4 regions of the Nocardia iowensis genome follow, and region 1 is predicted to be linked to each of the others. Evidence: riboswitches for the same ligand, from Rfam matches in the RefSeq annotation. Region 1 holds a riboswitch; each other region holds the start of a gene.
What was found. A riboswitch is a leader RNA that binds a small molecule or an ion and turns the genes downstream of it on or off. The one in region 1 is predicted to bind S-adenosylmethionine.
Positions count from the first base shown of each region.

Region 1 (3,531 bases):
CCGGCGCGGATACGCGTCGGCCAACTCGCCGATGCCGACCCGCTCCAGCAGCACCCGCGCCTCGGCTTCGACCTCCTTGCGGTCACGGCGCTTGCCCGCTGTGCGGCCGTGTGTGGAAAGCGGTGCGAGCGTGACATTGTCGAGCACCGTCAAATGCGGGAACAGGTTGAACTGCTGGAAGACGAACCCGATCCGGGAACGCTGCTTGCGCACCTCACGATCGGGCAGCGCGTGCAACATGTTGCGGCGCAGCCGATATCCGATCAGCTCACCGTCGATGTGCACGGTGCCCGCATCCAGCGACTCCAGATGATTGACCACCCGCAGCAGCGTGGACTTGCCGGAGCCGGAGGGACCGATCACCGTCACCACCTCGCCGGAGCGCACGGTCAAATCGACGCCACGCAGCACCTCGTGCGCACCATAGGATTTGCGGACGCCGCGAATTTCGACGGCGGGTGCGGCGGTCATCGGGTCGCTCCTCGTGGTGCGGTGGTGCTGTTTTCGGCGATCTCGCGCAGCTTCTGCCAGGCCCGCGCGACCGGCGACGGCGGTGGGGTGCGCTGGGTGCCCTTGGCGTAGTGGCGCTCGATGTAGTACTGCGCCACCGAGAGCACGGTGGTGAGCACGATGTACCAGGCGGTCGCGACCATCAGCAGCGGCACCACCCGGCCGTTGCGTCCGTAGATCACCTGGACCTGGTAGAACAGTTCCGCGATCGCCATCACCGAGACGATCGAGGTGCCCTTGAACAGGCTGATCACCTCGTTGGTCGCATTGGGCAGAATCGACCGCATCGCTTGCGGGACCACGATGGTGCGGAACTGTCGCAGGCGCGGAATGCCGAGCGCCGCAGCGGCTTCCAGCTGGCCCGCGTCCACGGAGATGATGCCGGCGCGGATGATCTCGGCCGAATACGCCGCCTGATGCAGGGCCAGCCCGATCACCGCCGCGGTGAAGCCACTGATCACGCCGTTCACCTCGAAGGTGAAAAACGCGGGGCCGAACGGGATTCCGAGCGACAGCGTGTTGTACAGGTAGGCGATGTTGAACCAGAACAGCAGCTGCACGATGAGCGGGATCGAGCGGAATGCCCAGATGTAGCACCACGAGATCACCCGTAGCACCGGGTTGTTCGACAATCGGGCGATCGCCAGCGCGGTGCCGAGCAGGAAGCCGAGTGCCGTTCCCCAAGCGGTCAGTTCCAGCGTCACTTTCAGCGCTGCCAGCACTGATTCCGCGGTGACGTACTTGGCGAACGTCGGCCAATCCCAACCCGGGTTGGTGGCCAGGCCATGGATGAACTGCGCGAGCAGGATCAGCGCGACGGCGCTGATCACCCACCGCCACGGGTGCCACTGTTTGGCCACGGTTGGTGCGGGGGCGGCCTGCCCCGGGTCTGCGGCGGTTTCGGCACCGGTCGCGGTGTCGACAGCAACCGGCGTGCCGGTATCGGCGTCGGTTTCGCCGGGGACGGCGGCGGCATCGGGTGCGGCGGACGCACTCATGACTCCACCTCGCTGGCGCTCGGCTCCGTCATGACTGCGTTTGGCAGCTGTGCCTTTTGTTCGCTCGCTACGCTCACTCATGACGGGTCCTTCGGAAGAACGAACGAGACCGCGCCACTCGGGCCGCGGTCACATCACCCGGCCAGCGACGGGTGCACAGACTGGCTGCGGGTCAGCCCCGACAGCTCGCGGACGTCACTTTGCACTGATCGATATGGCGACGGCCCCAACGGGTGCCGCGAGCAGCGGAAATGATCACTTCGGTTCCTCCATCGGTCCCGGCGGAAGCACCCGCACCCGGTGAACCGGGGGGTTGCTGCGACGTCGACGAGCCAGGTCTCTCGGTCGCTCTGGATGGTTGTCGCCGATCCGGACATCGGGTGATGCCAGGGTCGAGCCGAATTATCATGCCCAGCAGGCGAACCCTGGGGCAAGGGAAGTAATCACGGTGAGCGTAGATCTTGCCGGGGTCCGATTCGCGGAGTAAATCCGATAGCCGGACATGTGCTGACACAGCCTGATCGGTTTCCGGCGACAGTGCCGCGCCACCTGGACGGTGTGCTGCTCACGTATTCGGGCGGTACTGCCGGAAGCAGCGTACGACTCGCGCTGTGCGGGGCCCCTTGCAGGTCGTCCGCAGGACACGCCGATGACTTGCCGGGCGTAATACAGCCAGTTCAGCGGGTTTGCCGGAGTACCGTCGACCTTCGATTGCGTCGACGATGAGAGAGGTCTCCGTGACCGTGATGCGCCGTCTGACCATTTTGTCTGCTGTCGCGACCTGCTCGGTCGCACTGGCCCTGGCCGCTCCTGTCGCGAGTGCGGCCCCGGCGCCGCCCGCTCCTGGCGAGGTCCGCACGACGGGGGATCGTCCCGCCCAGACCGGTACCGCCGCGCCCGGCGATGTCCTCGGCGTGTACAACACCGCGATCGAGGGCCTGCGTTCCTTCGGTATGCAGCCGTTCCTCTACCCGACCGCGGCAGCGTTCTGCCTCGACGGCACCACCTACGGACTGGCCCCCGCGGTGGCGGGTGCCGTGCCGGGCCCATGGCCCAAGACCACGGTCGCCATTCCCGGCCTCGACCTGACCGCCGTCAAGGCCGGGCAGACCATGTTCACCTTCATCCCGTACGGGTTGGGCCACGACGGCTCGGACACCACCGGCATGCATGTCGCCTGGATGAACCTGACGAGCGGCCGAGGCGGGCTGGCCGCCATGGGCCCGCTGTCCACCGTCTTCGGTGGCATGATTCCCGCCGAAGTCCCGCCCGCCCTGCGCCCGATGGCCGAACGTGCCATCCAGGACTTCTTTTTCGCCGCCCTCCCGATGGGCGGCGTCCGCGCCGTACCCGTCGAGACCGGCACCGGCACCGTGCTGGCCGCGGTTTTCGGCACGGTGGAGAACGGCGGAAAGTCCTGCTTCTTCTTGCCCACGGTTGGCATCACCGAGGTTCGGTAAGCCCCAGCTAGGCGCCGACGGAACCGAGCGCGCGACCCTTCCAGCGCAGCGTCCCGCGTCGGCGGGCGCGGTGGGAGCGTACCCACAGCCGGAGATAGGCGGCGATGGACAGCGGGTGGGCCAGTGCGGCAACGACATCGGCGGGGGCGACCGGACCGCCGGTTTCGAGGGAGCGGGACAACAGCCTGCCGGTGACGGCGGCGGCGTAGCCGAGGAGTCCGATGCGGCGGACGGTGCCGCGACCACACGACGCCGCCAACGGTGGCACCCAATAGCCGAGGGCGGCAAGAAGTCCCACGGCCGCGCCGCCCGGGATCGTGCCGCCGTAGGCCGACCACAGCCAGCGGGTGTAGCCGTCGTCGAGTTCGTGTACGCCCGAGTACATTCGGGTGCTTGCCATCCGTCCCGCGCCCACGAGGGCGGTGGGTTGTCCTGCGCGGCGCAGTGTTCGGGCGATATCAAGGTCCTCGGTGGCACTGGCGGCCACCGCGGCGTGCCCGCCGACGGCCCGGTAGGCAGCGGTGTCGAACACCAGAAATTGGCCGCAGGCAACCGAAGTCGAC
Region 1 covers NZ_CP078145.1:2,534,500-2,538,030, forward strand. The annotation lists gene KV110_RS11655 (amino acid ABC transporter ATP-binding protein) at 1-471, opposite strand, end outside; gene KV110_RS11660 (amino acid ABC transporter permease) at 468-1,508, opposite strand; SAM riboswitch class I at 1,775-1,869, opposite strand; gene KV110_RS11665 (hypothetical protein) at 2,231-2,968, shown strand; gene KV110_RS11670 (glycosyltransferase family 2 protein) at 2,976-3,531, opposite strand, start outside.

Region 2 (3,531 bases), 1.2 Mb from region 1:
GGCCGAGCGTCACGGTGACCGCGCCCGGCACGTCGTAGCCGCCGGTGCGCGGGGCAGGCACGTCCTTGACTACCCACGCCAGCGCGCCGAGCACAGCGAGCAGCGCGATCGGAGTGTTCACCAGCAGGCACCAGCGCCACGAGGCGTACTCGGTGAGCGCGCCGCCCGCGATCAGGCCCAGCGCGGCGCCACCGGCGGAGATGCCAGCGAACACGCCGAATGCCGTTGCCCGTTCACCGGGTTCGGTGAAGGTCACCGACAGCAGCGACAGCGCCGCTGGGGCGAGCAACGCCGCGAACGCGCCTTGTAGCGCACGCCCGGCGAACATCTCCGCACCGTTCTGCGCGAGACCGGCAAGTGCCGACGCGGCGGCGAAACCGATCAGGCCGATGACGAAGATCCGCCGTCGCCCGAGGTAGTCGGCCAGTCGGCCGCCGAGCAGCAGGAGGCCGCCGAAGATCAGTGTGTACGCCGTCAGCATCCACTGCTTGTTGCCCTCGCTGATCCCGAGGTCATGCTGCGCGAACGGCAGCGAGATGGTCACGATGGTGGCGTCGAGAACCACCATGAGCTGGGCCAACGCGATCACCGCCAGGGCGAACCAGCGGGCCGAACCGCCCTGTTTTCCAGGAGCGTCTGCCGCTTTCGCAGTCTCGGTCACCTTTTTCTCCTCTTCATCCGACACAAGTCGCCATCCTGACATCTCGCGACATTTGTCGTCAAGCGCAAAATGTCGCTCTACGACATTTGGCGCTTGGCGACAGTAAACGTGGGGTTGCGCTAGGGTGATGGCCATGCTCGAGTCACCGACGCCTACGGGCGCGAGTGCCGCAGCGGAGAACCCTGCGAGCGCATCGACACCTGCGGGACCACCCCCCGGCCTGCGTGAACGCAAGAAGCAGCAGACCAGACTGCGGATCATCGAGGTCGGCCTGAACCTCTGTGACACACAGGGATTCGACGCGACGACGGTCGAACAGATCGCCAACGCCGCCGACGTCTCGCCCCGCACCATCAACCGGTACTTCGACAGCAAGGAAGACATCGTCCTCGGTCCGATCCGGGACTTCAGCATCGCCGTTGCCGAGGCACTGCGCGGCCTGCCGATCACCGGCAACGAGCTGGCATCGCTACGCGAAGCGTTCCTGCGGGTCATCGACAAGGCCGCGCTCGCCCCGACCGAGGCACCCGTGTCCTTCCAGCAGTTCCAGCAGATGCAGCGGATCCTGCGCAGTAGCCAGGCGGTCAGCGCGCGCAGTCTCGAGCACGCCGACCGGCAGAACACTGCGATCGCCGAAGTGCTCGCCGAACGGCTCGGCACCGAGCCGGACGCCCTGCCGGTGCGCTTGATCCTCGGCGTCTGGCAGCTGGTCGGACATCTCGGCATGGAACGCTCGGACGCCCTGTTCGACGACGACCTCACGGCGGCGGCCGCGGCCGGACGCCAGACCTTCGTCTCGACATTCGACGAGTTCATGCGCGTCTGCTGCGTGGGGCTGACTACCGAAAACGGATGAGATTTCGGCAGGCGACCGACCGCCGGTTATGATGCCCGTCAGGTCATGAGTGCCAGCGCCAAGCCCCGGCTCGCTGGTCGGCAACCCTCCAGCAGCGGTGGGGTGCTCCGGGTGATGACCGGGCTCTCGAAGGTCGAGAGCAAGCGCGCTTTCCAGGAGGTTCCCGAAATGTGTTGTTGTCCTTCGCCCACATCCCGATGACCCGTTAGTTCTGGCGAACAACCTTTTCTTTGGAGCAAAACCACATGAGTGACTCCACTCTGCCCGCGGCCGACCCCATCCTCGCGGCCGATCCGGCCCAGTGGTCTTTCGAGACCAAGCAGGTCCACGCGGGACAGGCACCCGACAGCAGCACCGGTGCCAGGGCCCTGCCCATCTACCAGACCACCTCGTACGCCTTCCGCGACACCGAGCACGCCGCGGCGCTGTTCGGGCTCGCCGAGCCGGGCAATATCTACACCCGGATCACGAATCCCACCCAGGACGTGGTGGAGCAGCGGGTCGCCGCGCTCGAAGGCGGTGTCGCCGCGCTGCTGCTGGCCTCGGGCCAGGCCGCGGAGACCTTCGCGATCCTGAACCTGGCCGCGGCCGGCGATCACATCGTGTCCAGCCCGCACCTCTACGGCGGCACCTACAACCTCTTCCACTACTCGTTGCCCAAGCTCGGCATCGAGGTGTCCTTTGTCGACGACCCCGACGACCTGGAACAGTGGCGCGCCGCGATCCGGCCGAACACCAAGGCGTTCTACGGCGAGACCATCGCCAACCCGAGCAGCGCCATCTTCGACATCCCCGGCATCGCCGCCGTCGCGCACGAGGCCGGGCTGCCGCTGATCGTGGACAACACCGTCGCGACCCCGTACCTGATCCAGCCGCTGGCGCACGGTGCCGACATCGTCGTGCACTCGGCGACCAAATACCTCGGCGGGCACGGCTCGGCGGTGGCCGGGGTGATCGTCGACGGCGGCAATTTCGACTGGACCGTGACCGATGCGCAGGGACAGCCGCGCTTCCCCGGCTTCACCACCCCGGACCCGAGCTACCACGGCGCGGTGTTCGCCGACCTCGGCGCACCCGCCTTCGCGCTCAAGGCGCGCGTGCAACTGCTGCGCGACCTGGGCTCCGCGGTGTCGCCGTTCAACGCGTTCCTGATCAGCCAGGGCATCGAGACGCTGAGCCTGCGGGTCGAGCGGCACGTCGCCAATGCCAAGGCGGTGGCCGAATTCCTGACCACCCACCCGGACGTGGAATCGGTCAGCTACGCGGGCCTGCCGTCGTCGCCGTGGTACGAACGCGGGCAGCGACTCGCACCGAAGGGCGCGGGCGCGATCGTGGCCTTCGAGCTGCGTGGCGGCGTCGACGCGGGCAAGAAGTTCGTGGACGGATTAGTCCTGCACAGCCATGTGGCTAACATCGGTGATGTGCGCTCCCTCGTGATTCACCCCGCGTCGACCACACATTCGCAGCTGACGCCGGACGAGCAACTCGTCGCGGGCGTCACTCCGGGCCTGGTCCGCCTTGCGGTGGGCATCGAGGGAATCGATGACATCCTCGCCGATCTGCGTGCCGGTTTCGCGGCGGCGGCGACGTGAAGGTGAGTAGCGAACCGAGTCACGCCCGTTCGTCCGGGGTGGCCCTGCCGCCCCCGGACGGGCGGCTCGGCATCATCCCGATCGGTGACGTGCAGTTGGAGAGCGGCGCGGTCATCCCGCAGGTCCACCTCGCCGTGCAGCGCTGGGGAGAGCTCTCCCCCACGTTGGACAATGTGGTGCTGGTCGAGCACGCGCTGACCGGCGACTCACACGTGGTCGGCCACCCCGATGACATCCATCCGCTGCCGGGGTGGTGGGACGGCATGGTCGGACCCGGCTGTCCGCTCGACACCGACGAGTGGTGTGTGATCGCGACGAACGTGCTCGGCGGCTGCAAGGGCAGCACCGGGCCGTCGACCCTCGCGCCCGACGGAAAGCCTTGGGGTGCACGGTTTCCGGAGATCTCCATCCGCGATCAGGTG
Region 2 covers NZ_CP078145.1:1,307,476-1,311,006, reverse strand. The annotation lists gene KV110_RS05860 (MFS transporter) at 1-661, opposite strand, end outside; gene KV110_RS05855 (TetR family transcriptional regulator) at 795-1,517, shown strand; SAM riboswitch class IV at 1,559-1,669, shown strand; gene KV110_RS05850 (bifunctional o-acetylhomoserine/o-acetylserine sulfhydrylase) at 1,763-3,109, shown strand; gene metX (homoserine O-acetyltransferase MetX) at 3,148-3,531, shown strand, end outside.
Region 2: it holds a riboswitch for S-adenosylmethionine, as region 1 does, so the genes downstream of both, KV110_RS05850 (bifunctional o-acetylhomoserine/o-acetylserine sulfhydrylase) here and KV110_RS11660 (amino acid ABC transporter permease) in region 1, are expected to answer to the same signal.

Region 3 (3,531 bases), 490 kb from region 1:
ACCGCGAGCGCGACAACGACCTGACCGGGCCAATCGGTGCCGCCGGTGCGGTCGGGCTGCACCTGCGGGACCGCGAGCGCAATGGCGATCAGTGCCGCGATGCCGAGCGGAATATTGATCCAGAAGATCGACTGCCAGCCGAGGCTTGGCACCAGCAGGCCGCCGAGCACCGGCCCGATGGCCAACCCCAACCCGTTCACCGAGTACAGCCAGCCGATCGCCTTTCCTCGATCGCCTTGCGGGAAAAGCGATTCCACCAGTGTCGAGGTGCTCGTATACAGCACGGCGCAGGCGGCGCCCTGGACGAAGCGGGCGATGAGCAGCGTGCCGATCGACCATGATGCGGCCGCACCCGCGGAGGCGATCACGAACAGGGCCAAGCCGAACAGCAACACCCGCCGACGCCCGAGTCGATCTGCGACGCGTCCCGCCGTGACCATGAACATCGACAGCGCCATGAGGAAGACGCCGAGGGTGAGCTCGGTATTCGACGCACCCGCCTGCAAATCGTCGCCGATGGCGGGCAGTGCGGTGGTGACGATGGTCAGATCGATGCACCCGAGGAACGACGCTACCGCGAGTCCGGCGAATCCGGCGATGCGCCGCTGGCCGGGGATCTCGGTCGTCATTGCTCCGCCCCTTCCGCGTTGTGCAGCGCGGACTTTCGCTTCTTGAAGCGCAATGGGAGCCACGCGACCCGGTCCGGGTGTTCCGGCTCGACGAACAGTTCCCTGGTGCGCCCCATCGCCGCGGAAATCCGCTGCGGGTAGATCACATAGTCGAAACCCTCGTGCGCCCACAGCGGCATGATGATCGGGCATTCTTCCAAAAGGTATGCGCGGCAAGACTTCCGGACCATGTCCTGATCGACATCCGGTTCCCGGGTCAGTCGCCGCTCGATGAACCGGTCGATGGTGCTGTCGACGGCGTTTCGATAGCGGTCGTCGGTTTCGTAGGCCTGCTCGACCGCGTCGTAGAGGTCGCCGTAGCGGGGATGGGAAAGCGCGAAGTCCCATCGCAAAATGTTGGTGGGGCAGTCGATCTGGTTCAAGTAGCCGATATTGCGGGTGATCCATTCGTCACCCGCGATGCGGGCACGTGCGTGCCGGTCGATATCGGTTCCGCCGCTGAGGTTGTGCCGTTGCAGGGTGTCCGCGACGGCGATAGCGCAGCGGCCGAAGTTCGAGCGGTTGATCAGATCGATTGTTGCCGCGAGCTTTTCGCCTTCGTGGTAGTCCGCGCCGACACTGACCAGCAGTACCGTGGAGCGACCTTCGGTGGTGATGGTGTCCGACCGTAGGTCGTATGCGGCTTTGTGCGACGCCGAGAGCAGCGTAGTTGTCGTCATCAGCTCCACACCTTCAACGACTCGGCCGGATCGCTCACCCCGATGAACAAGCCGATGGTGATGCGGGGACGGTCCTGCGACGGAGCGACGGCATGGACGCGACGCGGGTCGATGAAGATCGCGTCGCCGACCCGCGGTGTGATCACCACGGCCGGGTTGCCGACGGATGCGCGGTCGATGCCGTACACGCGGTCGCCGGACCGATCCCGATACTCGCGTTCGTCCGGGTAGTCGTCCCAGATCTCCAACTCCCCGCCCCGGTCCGGCACGTCCAGGTAGACGTTGACCGACAGTTGGCGGCGGATCCGAATAGCGAAGTCCTCCGGCAGGTTTCGGCCGATATTGTCCGTATGCGGCTCCAGATCCACCCCCGCCAGCTGGTAGCGCGCGACGCCCGCGAAGAAGGCTTGCCCGTCGCGGCGGAGCAAACTTGCTCCGGACGGCCAGATCTCGTCGAGCAGCAGCCGAAGGTCGTCCGCGGGATAGGAATACGGCGCGGCGATGGCGCGCAGCCGCTCGATGTTGTGATGCGCCTCCTCGAAGTACCGCTTGCGTCCGGCCTCGGTGTTCGTCTCCGAGAACGCGTGTCCGATGCGGCGGAACTGCGGGTCGGTGCCGAGCGGGCCGTGATCCTGCCTGCCGACGAAGGCTTTTCGCAGGTGCGCCAGTGCGTCGGGCCGGACGAACCCGGCCAGCCGAACGGCGTGAACGTCGCCGTTCAACAGTGCCGTCAACGAGTCGTGATCGAATCCCTGCCTGGTGGTGTCCAACACGCGTTCTCCGAGAGATGGCGTGGCCGTAGTCATGTCGTTCCCCTCTGGTTGTCGCTCGATGGACCGGGCACAGGCCCGGGCAGGAGAAATGAGGTGGTCCCAGCGGACATGGTTTCGACCCCCATCCCTCCAGAGGGCCCCACAACGGGAAGGGGCCCGCGCTTGCCCGGGCCGCATTACGCGGCTCGGCCTGGTCTTGACCCGGGGCACCCCGCCGCGGTTGGAGGGTTGCCGGCCAGCTAGCCGGGGACTTGACGCTGGCACTCTTGACCTGAACCAAAGCATCGCGCACGTCAGAAGCGTTGTCACGCTTTAGAATCGCGCTGAGTTTCATTCCGAGGGGGCTGGACCGCCTGCTCAGCTCTGGGGCCAGATCACCTGGTCCGGCAGGCACAGGCTGGCTGAGCGGGTGGTCGGTACCGGTCCGGTGCCGGGGGCGAAGGTCCATTGGGAGATCGGGCCCGCGGCCTTCCACTGCAGGACGCCCGCGGCGTCGGACACCACCTGGTACACCTGCTCGCTGCCGTCGACGAGCTGGGTGCCCACGCAGTAGTCGTTGTATTCGGTGCCCGGTTGCTGCGCTCCGGCACTGAAATTGCCTGCGGGCTGGGTGCGGGAGCCCGGATTCGCCACGTTGCTCGGCGCGTCGACGACCGTGCCACGGCGCCACAGCGGTGCGCCGCGCTGATCGGTGCCACACGTGAATTCCCAGCCACCGGCTACCACCGTCGCGCCCTGTGCGTGGCCTGTCCCTGCCCAGAGACAGTCGACGGCAGGCGCCGCGGTTGCCCGGCCGGTGGCCACACCCAGCAGACCCAACGCGGCAATCGCGGCAACCGAGACGGCTACGCCGCGTCGTAGCCCGGTGGCACGCGGCGGAGTAATGCTTGATCGGCGCTTTTGCGGTGCGTCCTGAGCGAGCGAATCGGTTTCAACAATGAGCATGTCCCGACGATAAAAATCCGCGACCTGCCACAACATCCCGCCAGAGCGCCATTCTCCGGCAATACCGTGGTGCTAGGGGTGTGGCTCCAGAGCTGGGGACAACTCCTTACCCGAATGCCCCTGCGCCCCTAGGGAGGTAGCCGCGGTGTCAGAGCCCGCGGTCAGGTTGATGGAGTCAGATGTGCTCTGCTAGCGTGAAATTTTGCCAGATGATTGCTGAGGTGTCGGTGGCGGTATAGTCCAAGCAAGTCGATCGAACCCCACTGCCGATCCGCGCAAGGACGGGAGTCATGATGCGAAGCATTCTGAAGTTTGCGGCAGTATCGATCCTGCCGACGTTCGCGTTGGTCATACCCGCTGGTCCAGCATCTGCGGACCCGATTTCTTTCGAACCCGCCCACATCGACGCAGGGCCGGGATGTGCGGGAACGGTCACCGCTGAGGTCTCGGCCAGTCAGGGACAAC
Region 3 covers NZ_CP078145.1:3,022,554-3,026,084, forward strand. The annotation lists gene KV110_RS13900 (MFS transporter) at 1-629, opposite strand, end outside; gene KV110_RS13905 (tRNA-dependent cyclodipeptide synthase) at 626-1,348, opposite strand; gene KV110_RS13910 (2OG-Fe(II) oxygenase) at 1,348-2,154, opposite strand; SAM riboswitch class IV at 2,275-2,393, opposite strand; gene KV110_RS13915 (hypothetical protein) at 2,479-3,066, opposite strand; gene KV110_RS13920 (hypothetical protein) at 3,357-3,531, shown strand, end outside.
Region 3: it holds a riboswitch for S-adenosylmethionine, as region 1 does, so the genes downstream of both, KV110_RS13910 (2OG-Fe(II) oxygenase) here and KV110_RS11660 (amino acid ABC transporter permease) in region 1, are expected to answer to the same signal.

Region 4 (3,531 bases), 2.0 Mb from region 1:
GCACCCGGTCGCCGGGGCCGATCGGGGCGTCCGGCAGGAAGAGCCTGGCCTCGGCGTCGACAAAGGCGGCGGCGTTGCGATGGGTCACCGCAACACCTTTCGGCGTCCCGGTGGAGCCGGAGGTGAAGATGATCCAGGCGTCGTCGGCCGGGGTCGGCGCGGAACTTGTGCTCGCGTCGGGTGAGTTGTCCGCTGCGGCACGGATTCCCACCGGTGTCGTCTCGATGCCCGCCGCGGTCACGATCGCGGTGACCTGAGCCTCGCCGAAGACCAGCTGGGCCCGTTCGTCCGGGTCATCGGCGTCGACCGGCACATAGGCGGCGCCCGCGTAGAGCACGGCAAGGATGGTGAGGTAGAGGTCTCGGGAGCCCGACGGCATGCGCACGCCGACCCGGTCACCCGGCCGCACACCCGCCTTGGCCAGCCGGGCCACGGTCTGCTCGATCTCGGCAACGAGTTCGAGGTAGGTGAGCACCGTGTCGCCGTCATCGATGGCGGGTGCATCGGGGTGGGTCAGCGCGGTGGCGGTCAGGATGTCGACGAGAGTCCGGGCCGGTGGCGTGTGCGGGGTCCGTAGGAGCGGATCCACCGTCGCGTCAACCTGTGGCTGGAGCATGACGCCCTGCCCACCTCCCATTCGACCTGCCTCGCACTTCCCTGGTGTTGTTGTGTCATAGCTGGGTTACCAGTGGGCAAACACCCTGGTGACCAGTTGTCCACGGTACTCGGGGTTGTCGACGTTTGTTGTTCACCGGCGCGGTTGCGGGGCTCCCGAACGCGGGCCGAGTCGTTGCAGGTCGTGGCGATTTCTTGCGGGCGCGCCGAAGCAAGGCCTGGTGGGCGGGTTCCGCGGCAGGTTCGCCAGATAGTCGCTGGGTCGGTGGGTTCGCCCTGTTGTGATTCCGCTCATCGCCCCGGTGATATTGCAGCTCAGGGCGTTTCGAGCACCGCCGCGGCGGTGGGATTCAGGCCGCTGAGGCGGCGGTGCCGATGCCGAGGGTGGCCAGGATGGCGGCGCTGGCCTGTTCCAGCCGTTCCCGGATCTTCGGGCGGCGCAGCAGCGCGACCGCGCGGGAGGCGACCAAGGCCAGGATCACCATCTCTACCGCGGCGATGAGCGATTCGATGGCGCCGAGCGCGAGGGTGTTGACGAAGGTGACCTCGGTGAGGAACTGGGGTAGCACGGCGAGATAGAACAGGCCGACCTTCGGGTTGAACATGCACGAGACGATCCCCGCGGTGAACGCCGAGCGAACCGAGGTACGGGTGCCCGTGCCGGTGTGCGCCAGGCCGTCGGAGTCGCCGGCTTCCCGCGCAGCCCGCCGCTGCCGCCGTTGGTCGAGCAGCGCGCGAACACCCAAGTACACCAAGTAGATTCCACCCACCACCTTGAGCACGCGGTAAGCCGTCGCCGACTGCTCCAGCAGCGCCGCGACACCGGCCGCGACCACCACCGCCCACAGAATGCCGCCCAGTGCCGACCCGATCGCGGCGGCGATCCCCGGTCGCGCGTCCACCAGCGAGAATCGCAGCACCAGGAACGAATCCGGCCCAGGCGTGATCGACAGCAGGACGCACACCCCGATAAAGCTGAGCAGCAGGGAAACCGACACCCCGCAATGTGATCCCAGAACCCCCGAATAAGCAACGCATTTCCGCCCCGCCCGCCCAACCCGACCACTACGCGCCGCGGCCACGCCGACGACACAGTTGACAGGGTCGGGCTGTTTCTGCCAATCTCGGGTCAGGTCATGAGTACCAGCGTTCAGCCCCGGCTTGCTGGTCGGCAACCCTCCTCCGCGGTGGGGTGCTCCGGGTGACGACCAGGCCGACGCCCGACCGGGTGCGGCAAGCGCGGACTCGACGAATCATCTGATTGCGGGTCCCAGAGCCGATGGGATTTATCTGATGACTGTTGTTGTGGATCGTAACTGTGCCGCTCTTGCTCGGGTGTCCGGCGATGACCTTCAGGTGCCGCTCGTCCAGGGCGGGACGACCACCTACGCAAACTTCGACTACGCCGCGAGCGCACCCGCATTGGCCCAGGTCACCGACCGGGTGCAGCAGTTGTTGCCGTTCTACGCGAGCGTGCACCGCGGCGCCGGCTATGCCTCGCGGATCTCCACCGAGTGCTACGAGGCTGCCCGTGGTTCGGTGAGCCGCTTCCTCGACGCGGCCGACGACCAGGTGGTGGTGTTCACTCGCAACACCACCGATTCGCTGAACCTGCTCGCCTCCTGCGTGCCGGGCGACACCGTGGTGCTCGACATCGAACATCACGCCAACTTCCTGCCATGGACCAGGCACGGCCGCCGGGTGGTCCAGGCCGGTGCCACCGTCGAGGAGACCATCGGCCGCTTGGTCGCCGAGTTGTGCAGCAAGCCCGCCGCGCTGCTGGCGGTGACCGGCGCGTCCAATGTCACCGGCGAGGTGTTGCCGTTGGAGCGCCTCGCTACCATCGCCCACCAGTGCGGGGCACGCATCCTGGTCGATGCCGCGCAGCTCGCGCCGCATCGGCGAATCAGCTTGCGCGACACGGGTATCGACTATGTCGCATTTTCCGGGCACAAGTTGTACGCGCCGTTCGGTGCCGGCGTGCTCGTCGGTCGCCGGGATTGGCTGGACAACGCGGAGCCGTACCTCGCCGGTGGCGGCGCGGTCCGCGAGGTCACCACCTCCGGCGCGGAGTGGGCGCCCGCACCGCAGCGGCACGAGGGCGGTTCGCCGAACGTGCTCGGGGCCGCCGCACTCGCCGCCGCCTGTGACGCGCTCTGTGAGATCGACGCCGACACCCTCGCCACTCACGAACATCACCTCGCCGACCGGCTCCGCGCCGGTCTCGCCGCCATCCCCGGCGTGCGGTTGCTCCGCATCTGGACCGACGCCCCCGACACCGTCGGCATCGTCGCTTTCACCCTGGACGGTTTCGTCCCCGGCCACGTCGCCGCCTACCTGTCCGCTGAACACGGCATCGGCGTCCGCGACGGCCGTTTCTGCGCCCACCCCTTGCTCGCCCGCCTCGAGCTCGACGGTGCCCTGCGCGCCAGCATCGGCCTCGGCACCACCTCGGCCGACATCGACCGCCTCGTCCAGGCCGTAGCCACCCTCGTCCACACCGGCCCCACCTGGAACTACGCCAGCACCAACGGCCTCTGGAACCCCACCCCCGAGACCCGGCCGTTCACTTCCCAAGCCCCGACCGGCGCCGCGCCCTGCCTTGTCGGCTGAGTCGGGGCTCGCAGGGGGTTTAGTCGCCGAGTTTGGTGGGGCGGTGGTATTGGCCGTTGTAGTAGAGGAGGGGGGCGGCGGTGGGGGTTTCGTTGGTGTTGTCGTGGACTCGGGTCACCAGGCCTACGACCAGGGTGTGGTCGCCGATGGGGATGAGTTGGTGGATGGTGGCGCGGACCCAGATGGGGGTGCCGTGCAGAACTGGTTCGCCGGTGTCGAGGGTGGTCCACAGCGAGCGGTCGGTGAAGCGGTTCTCGGCGGTGCGGGCGAAGCGCTGGGCCAGGTCGTGCTGGTGTTCGCCGA
Region 4 covers NZ_CP078145.1:526,909-530,439, forward strand. The annotation lists gene KV110_RS02510 (Pls/PosA family non-ribosomal peptide synthetase) at 1-616, opposite strand, end outside; gene KV110_RS02515 (LysE family translocator) at 966-1,613, opposite strand; SAM riboswitch class IV at 1,748-1,861, shown strand; gene KV110_RS02520 (aminotransferase class V-fold PLP-dependent enzyme) at 1,909-3,228, shown strand; gene KV110_RS02525 (flavin reductase family protein) at 3,248-3,531, opposite strand, start outside.
Region 4: it holds a riboswitch for S-adenosylmethionine, as region 1 does, so the genes downstream of both, KV110_RS02520 (aminotransferase class V-fold PLP-dependent enzyme) here and KV110_RS11660 (amino acid ABC transporter permease) in region 1, are expected to answer to the same signal.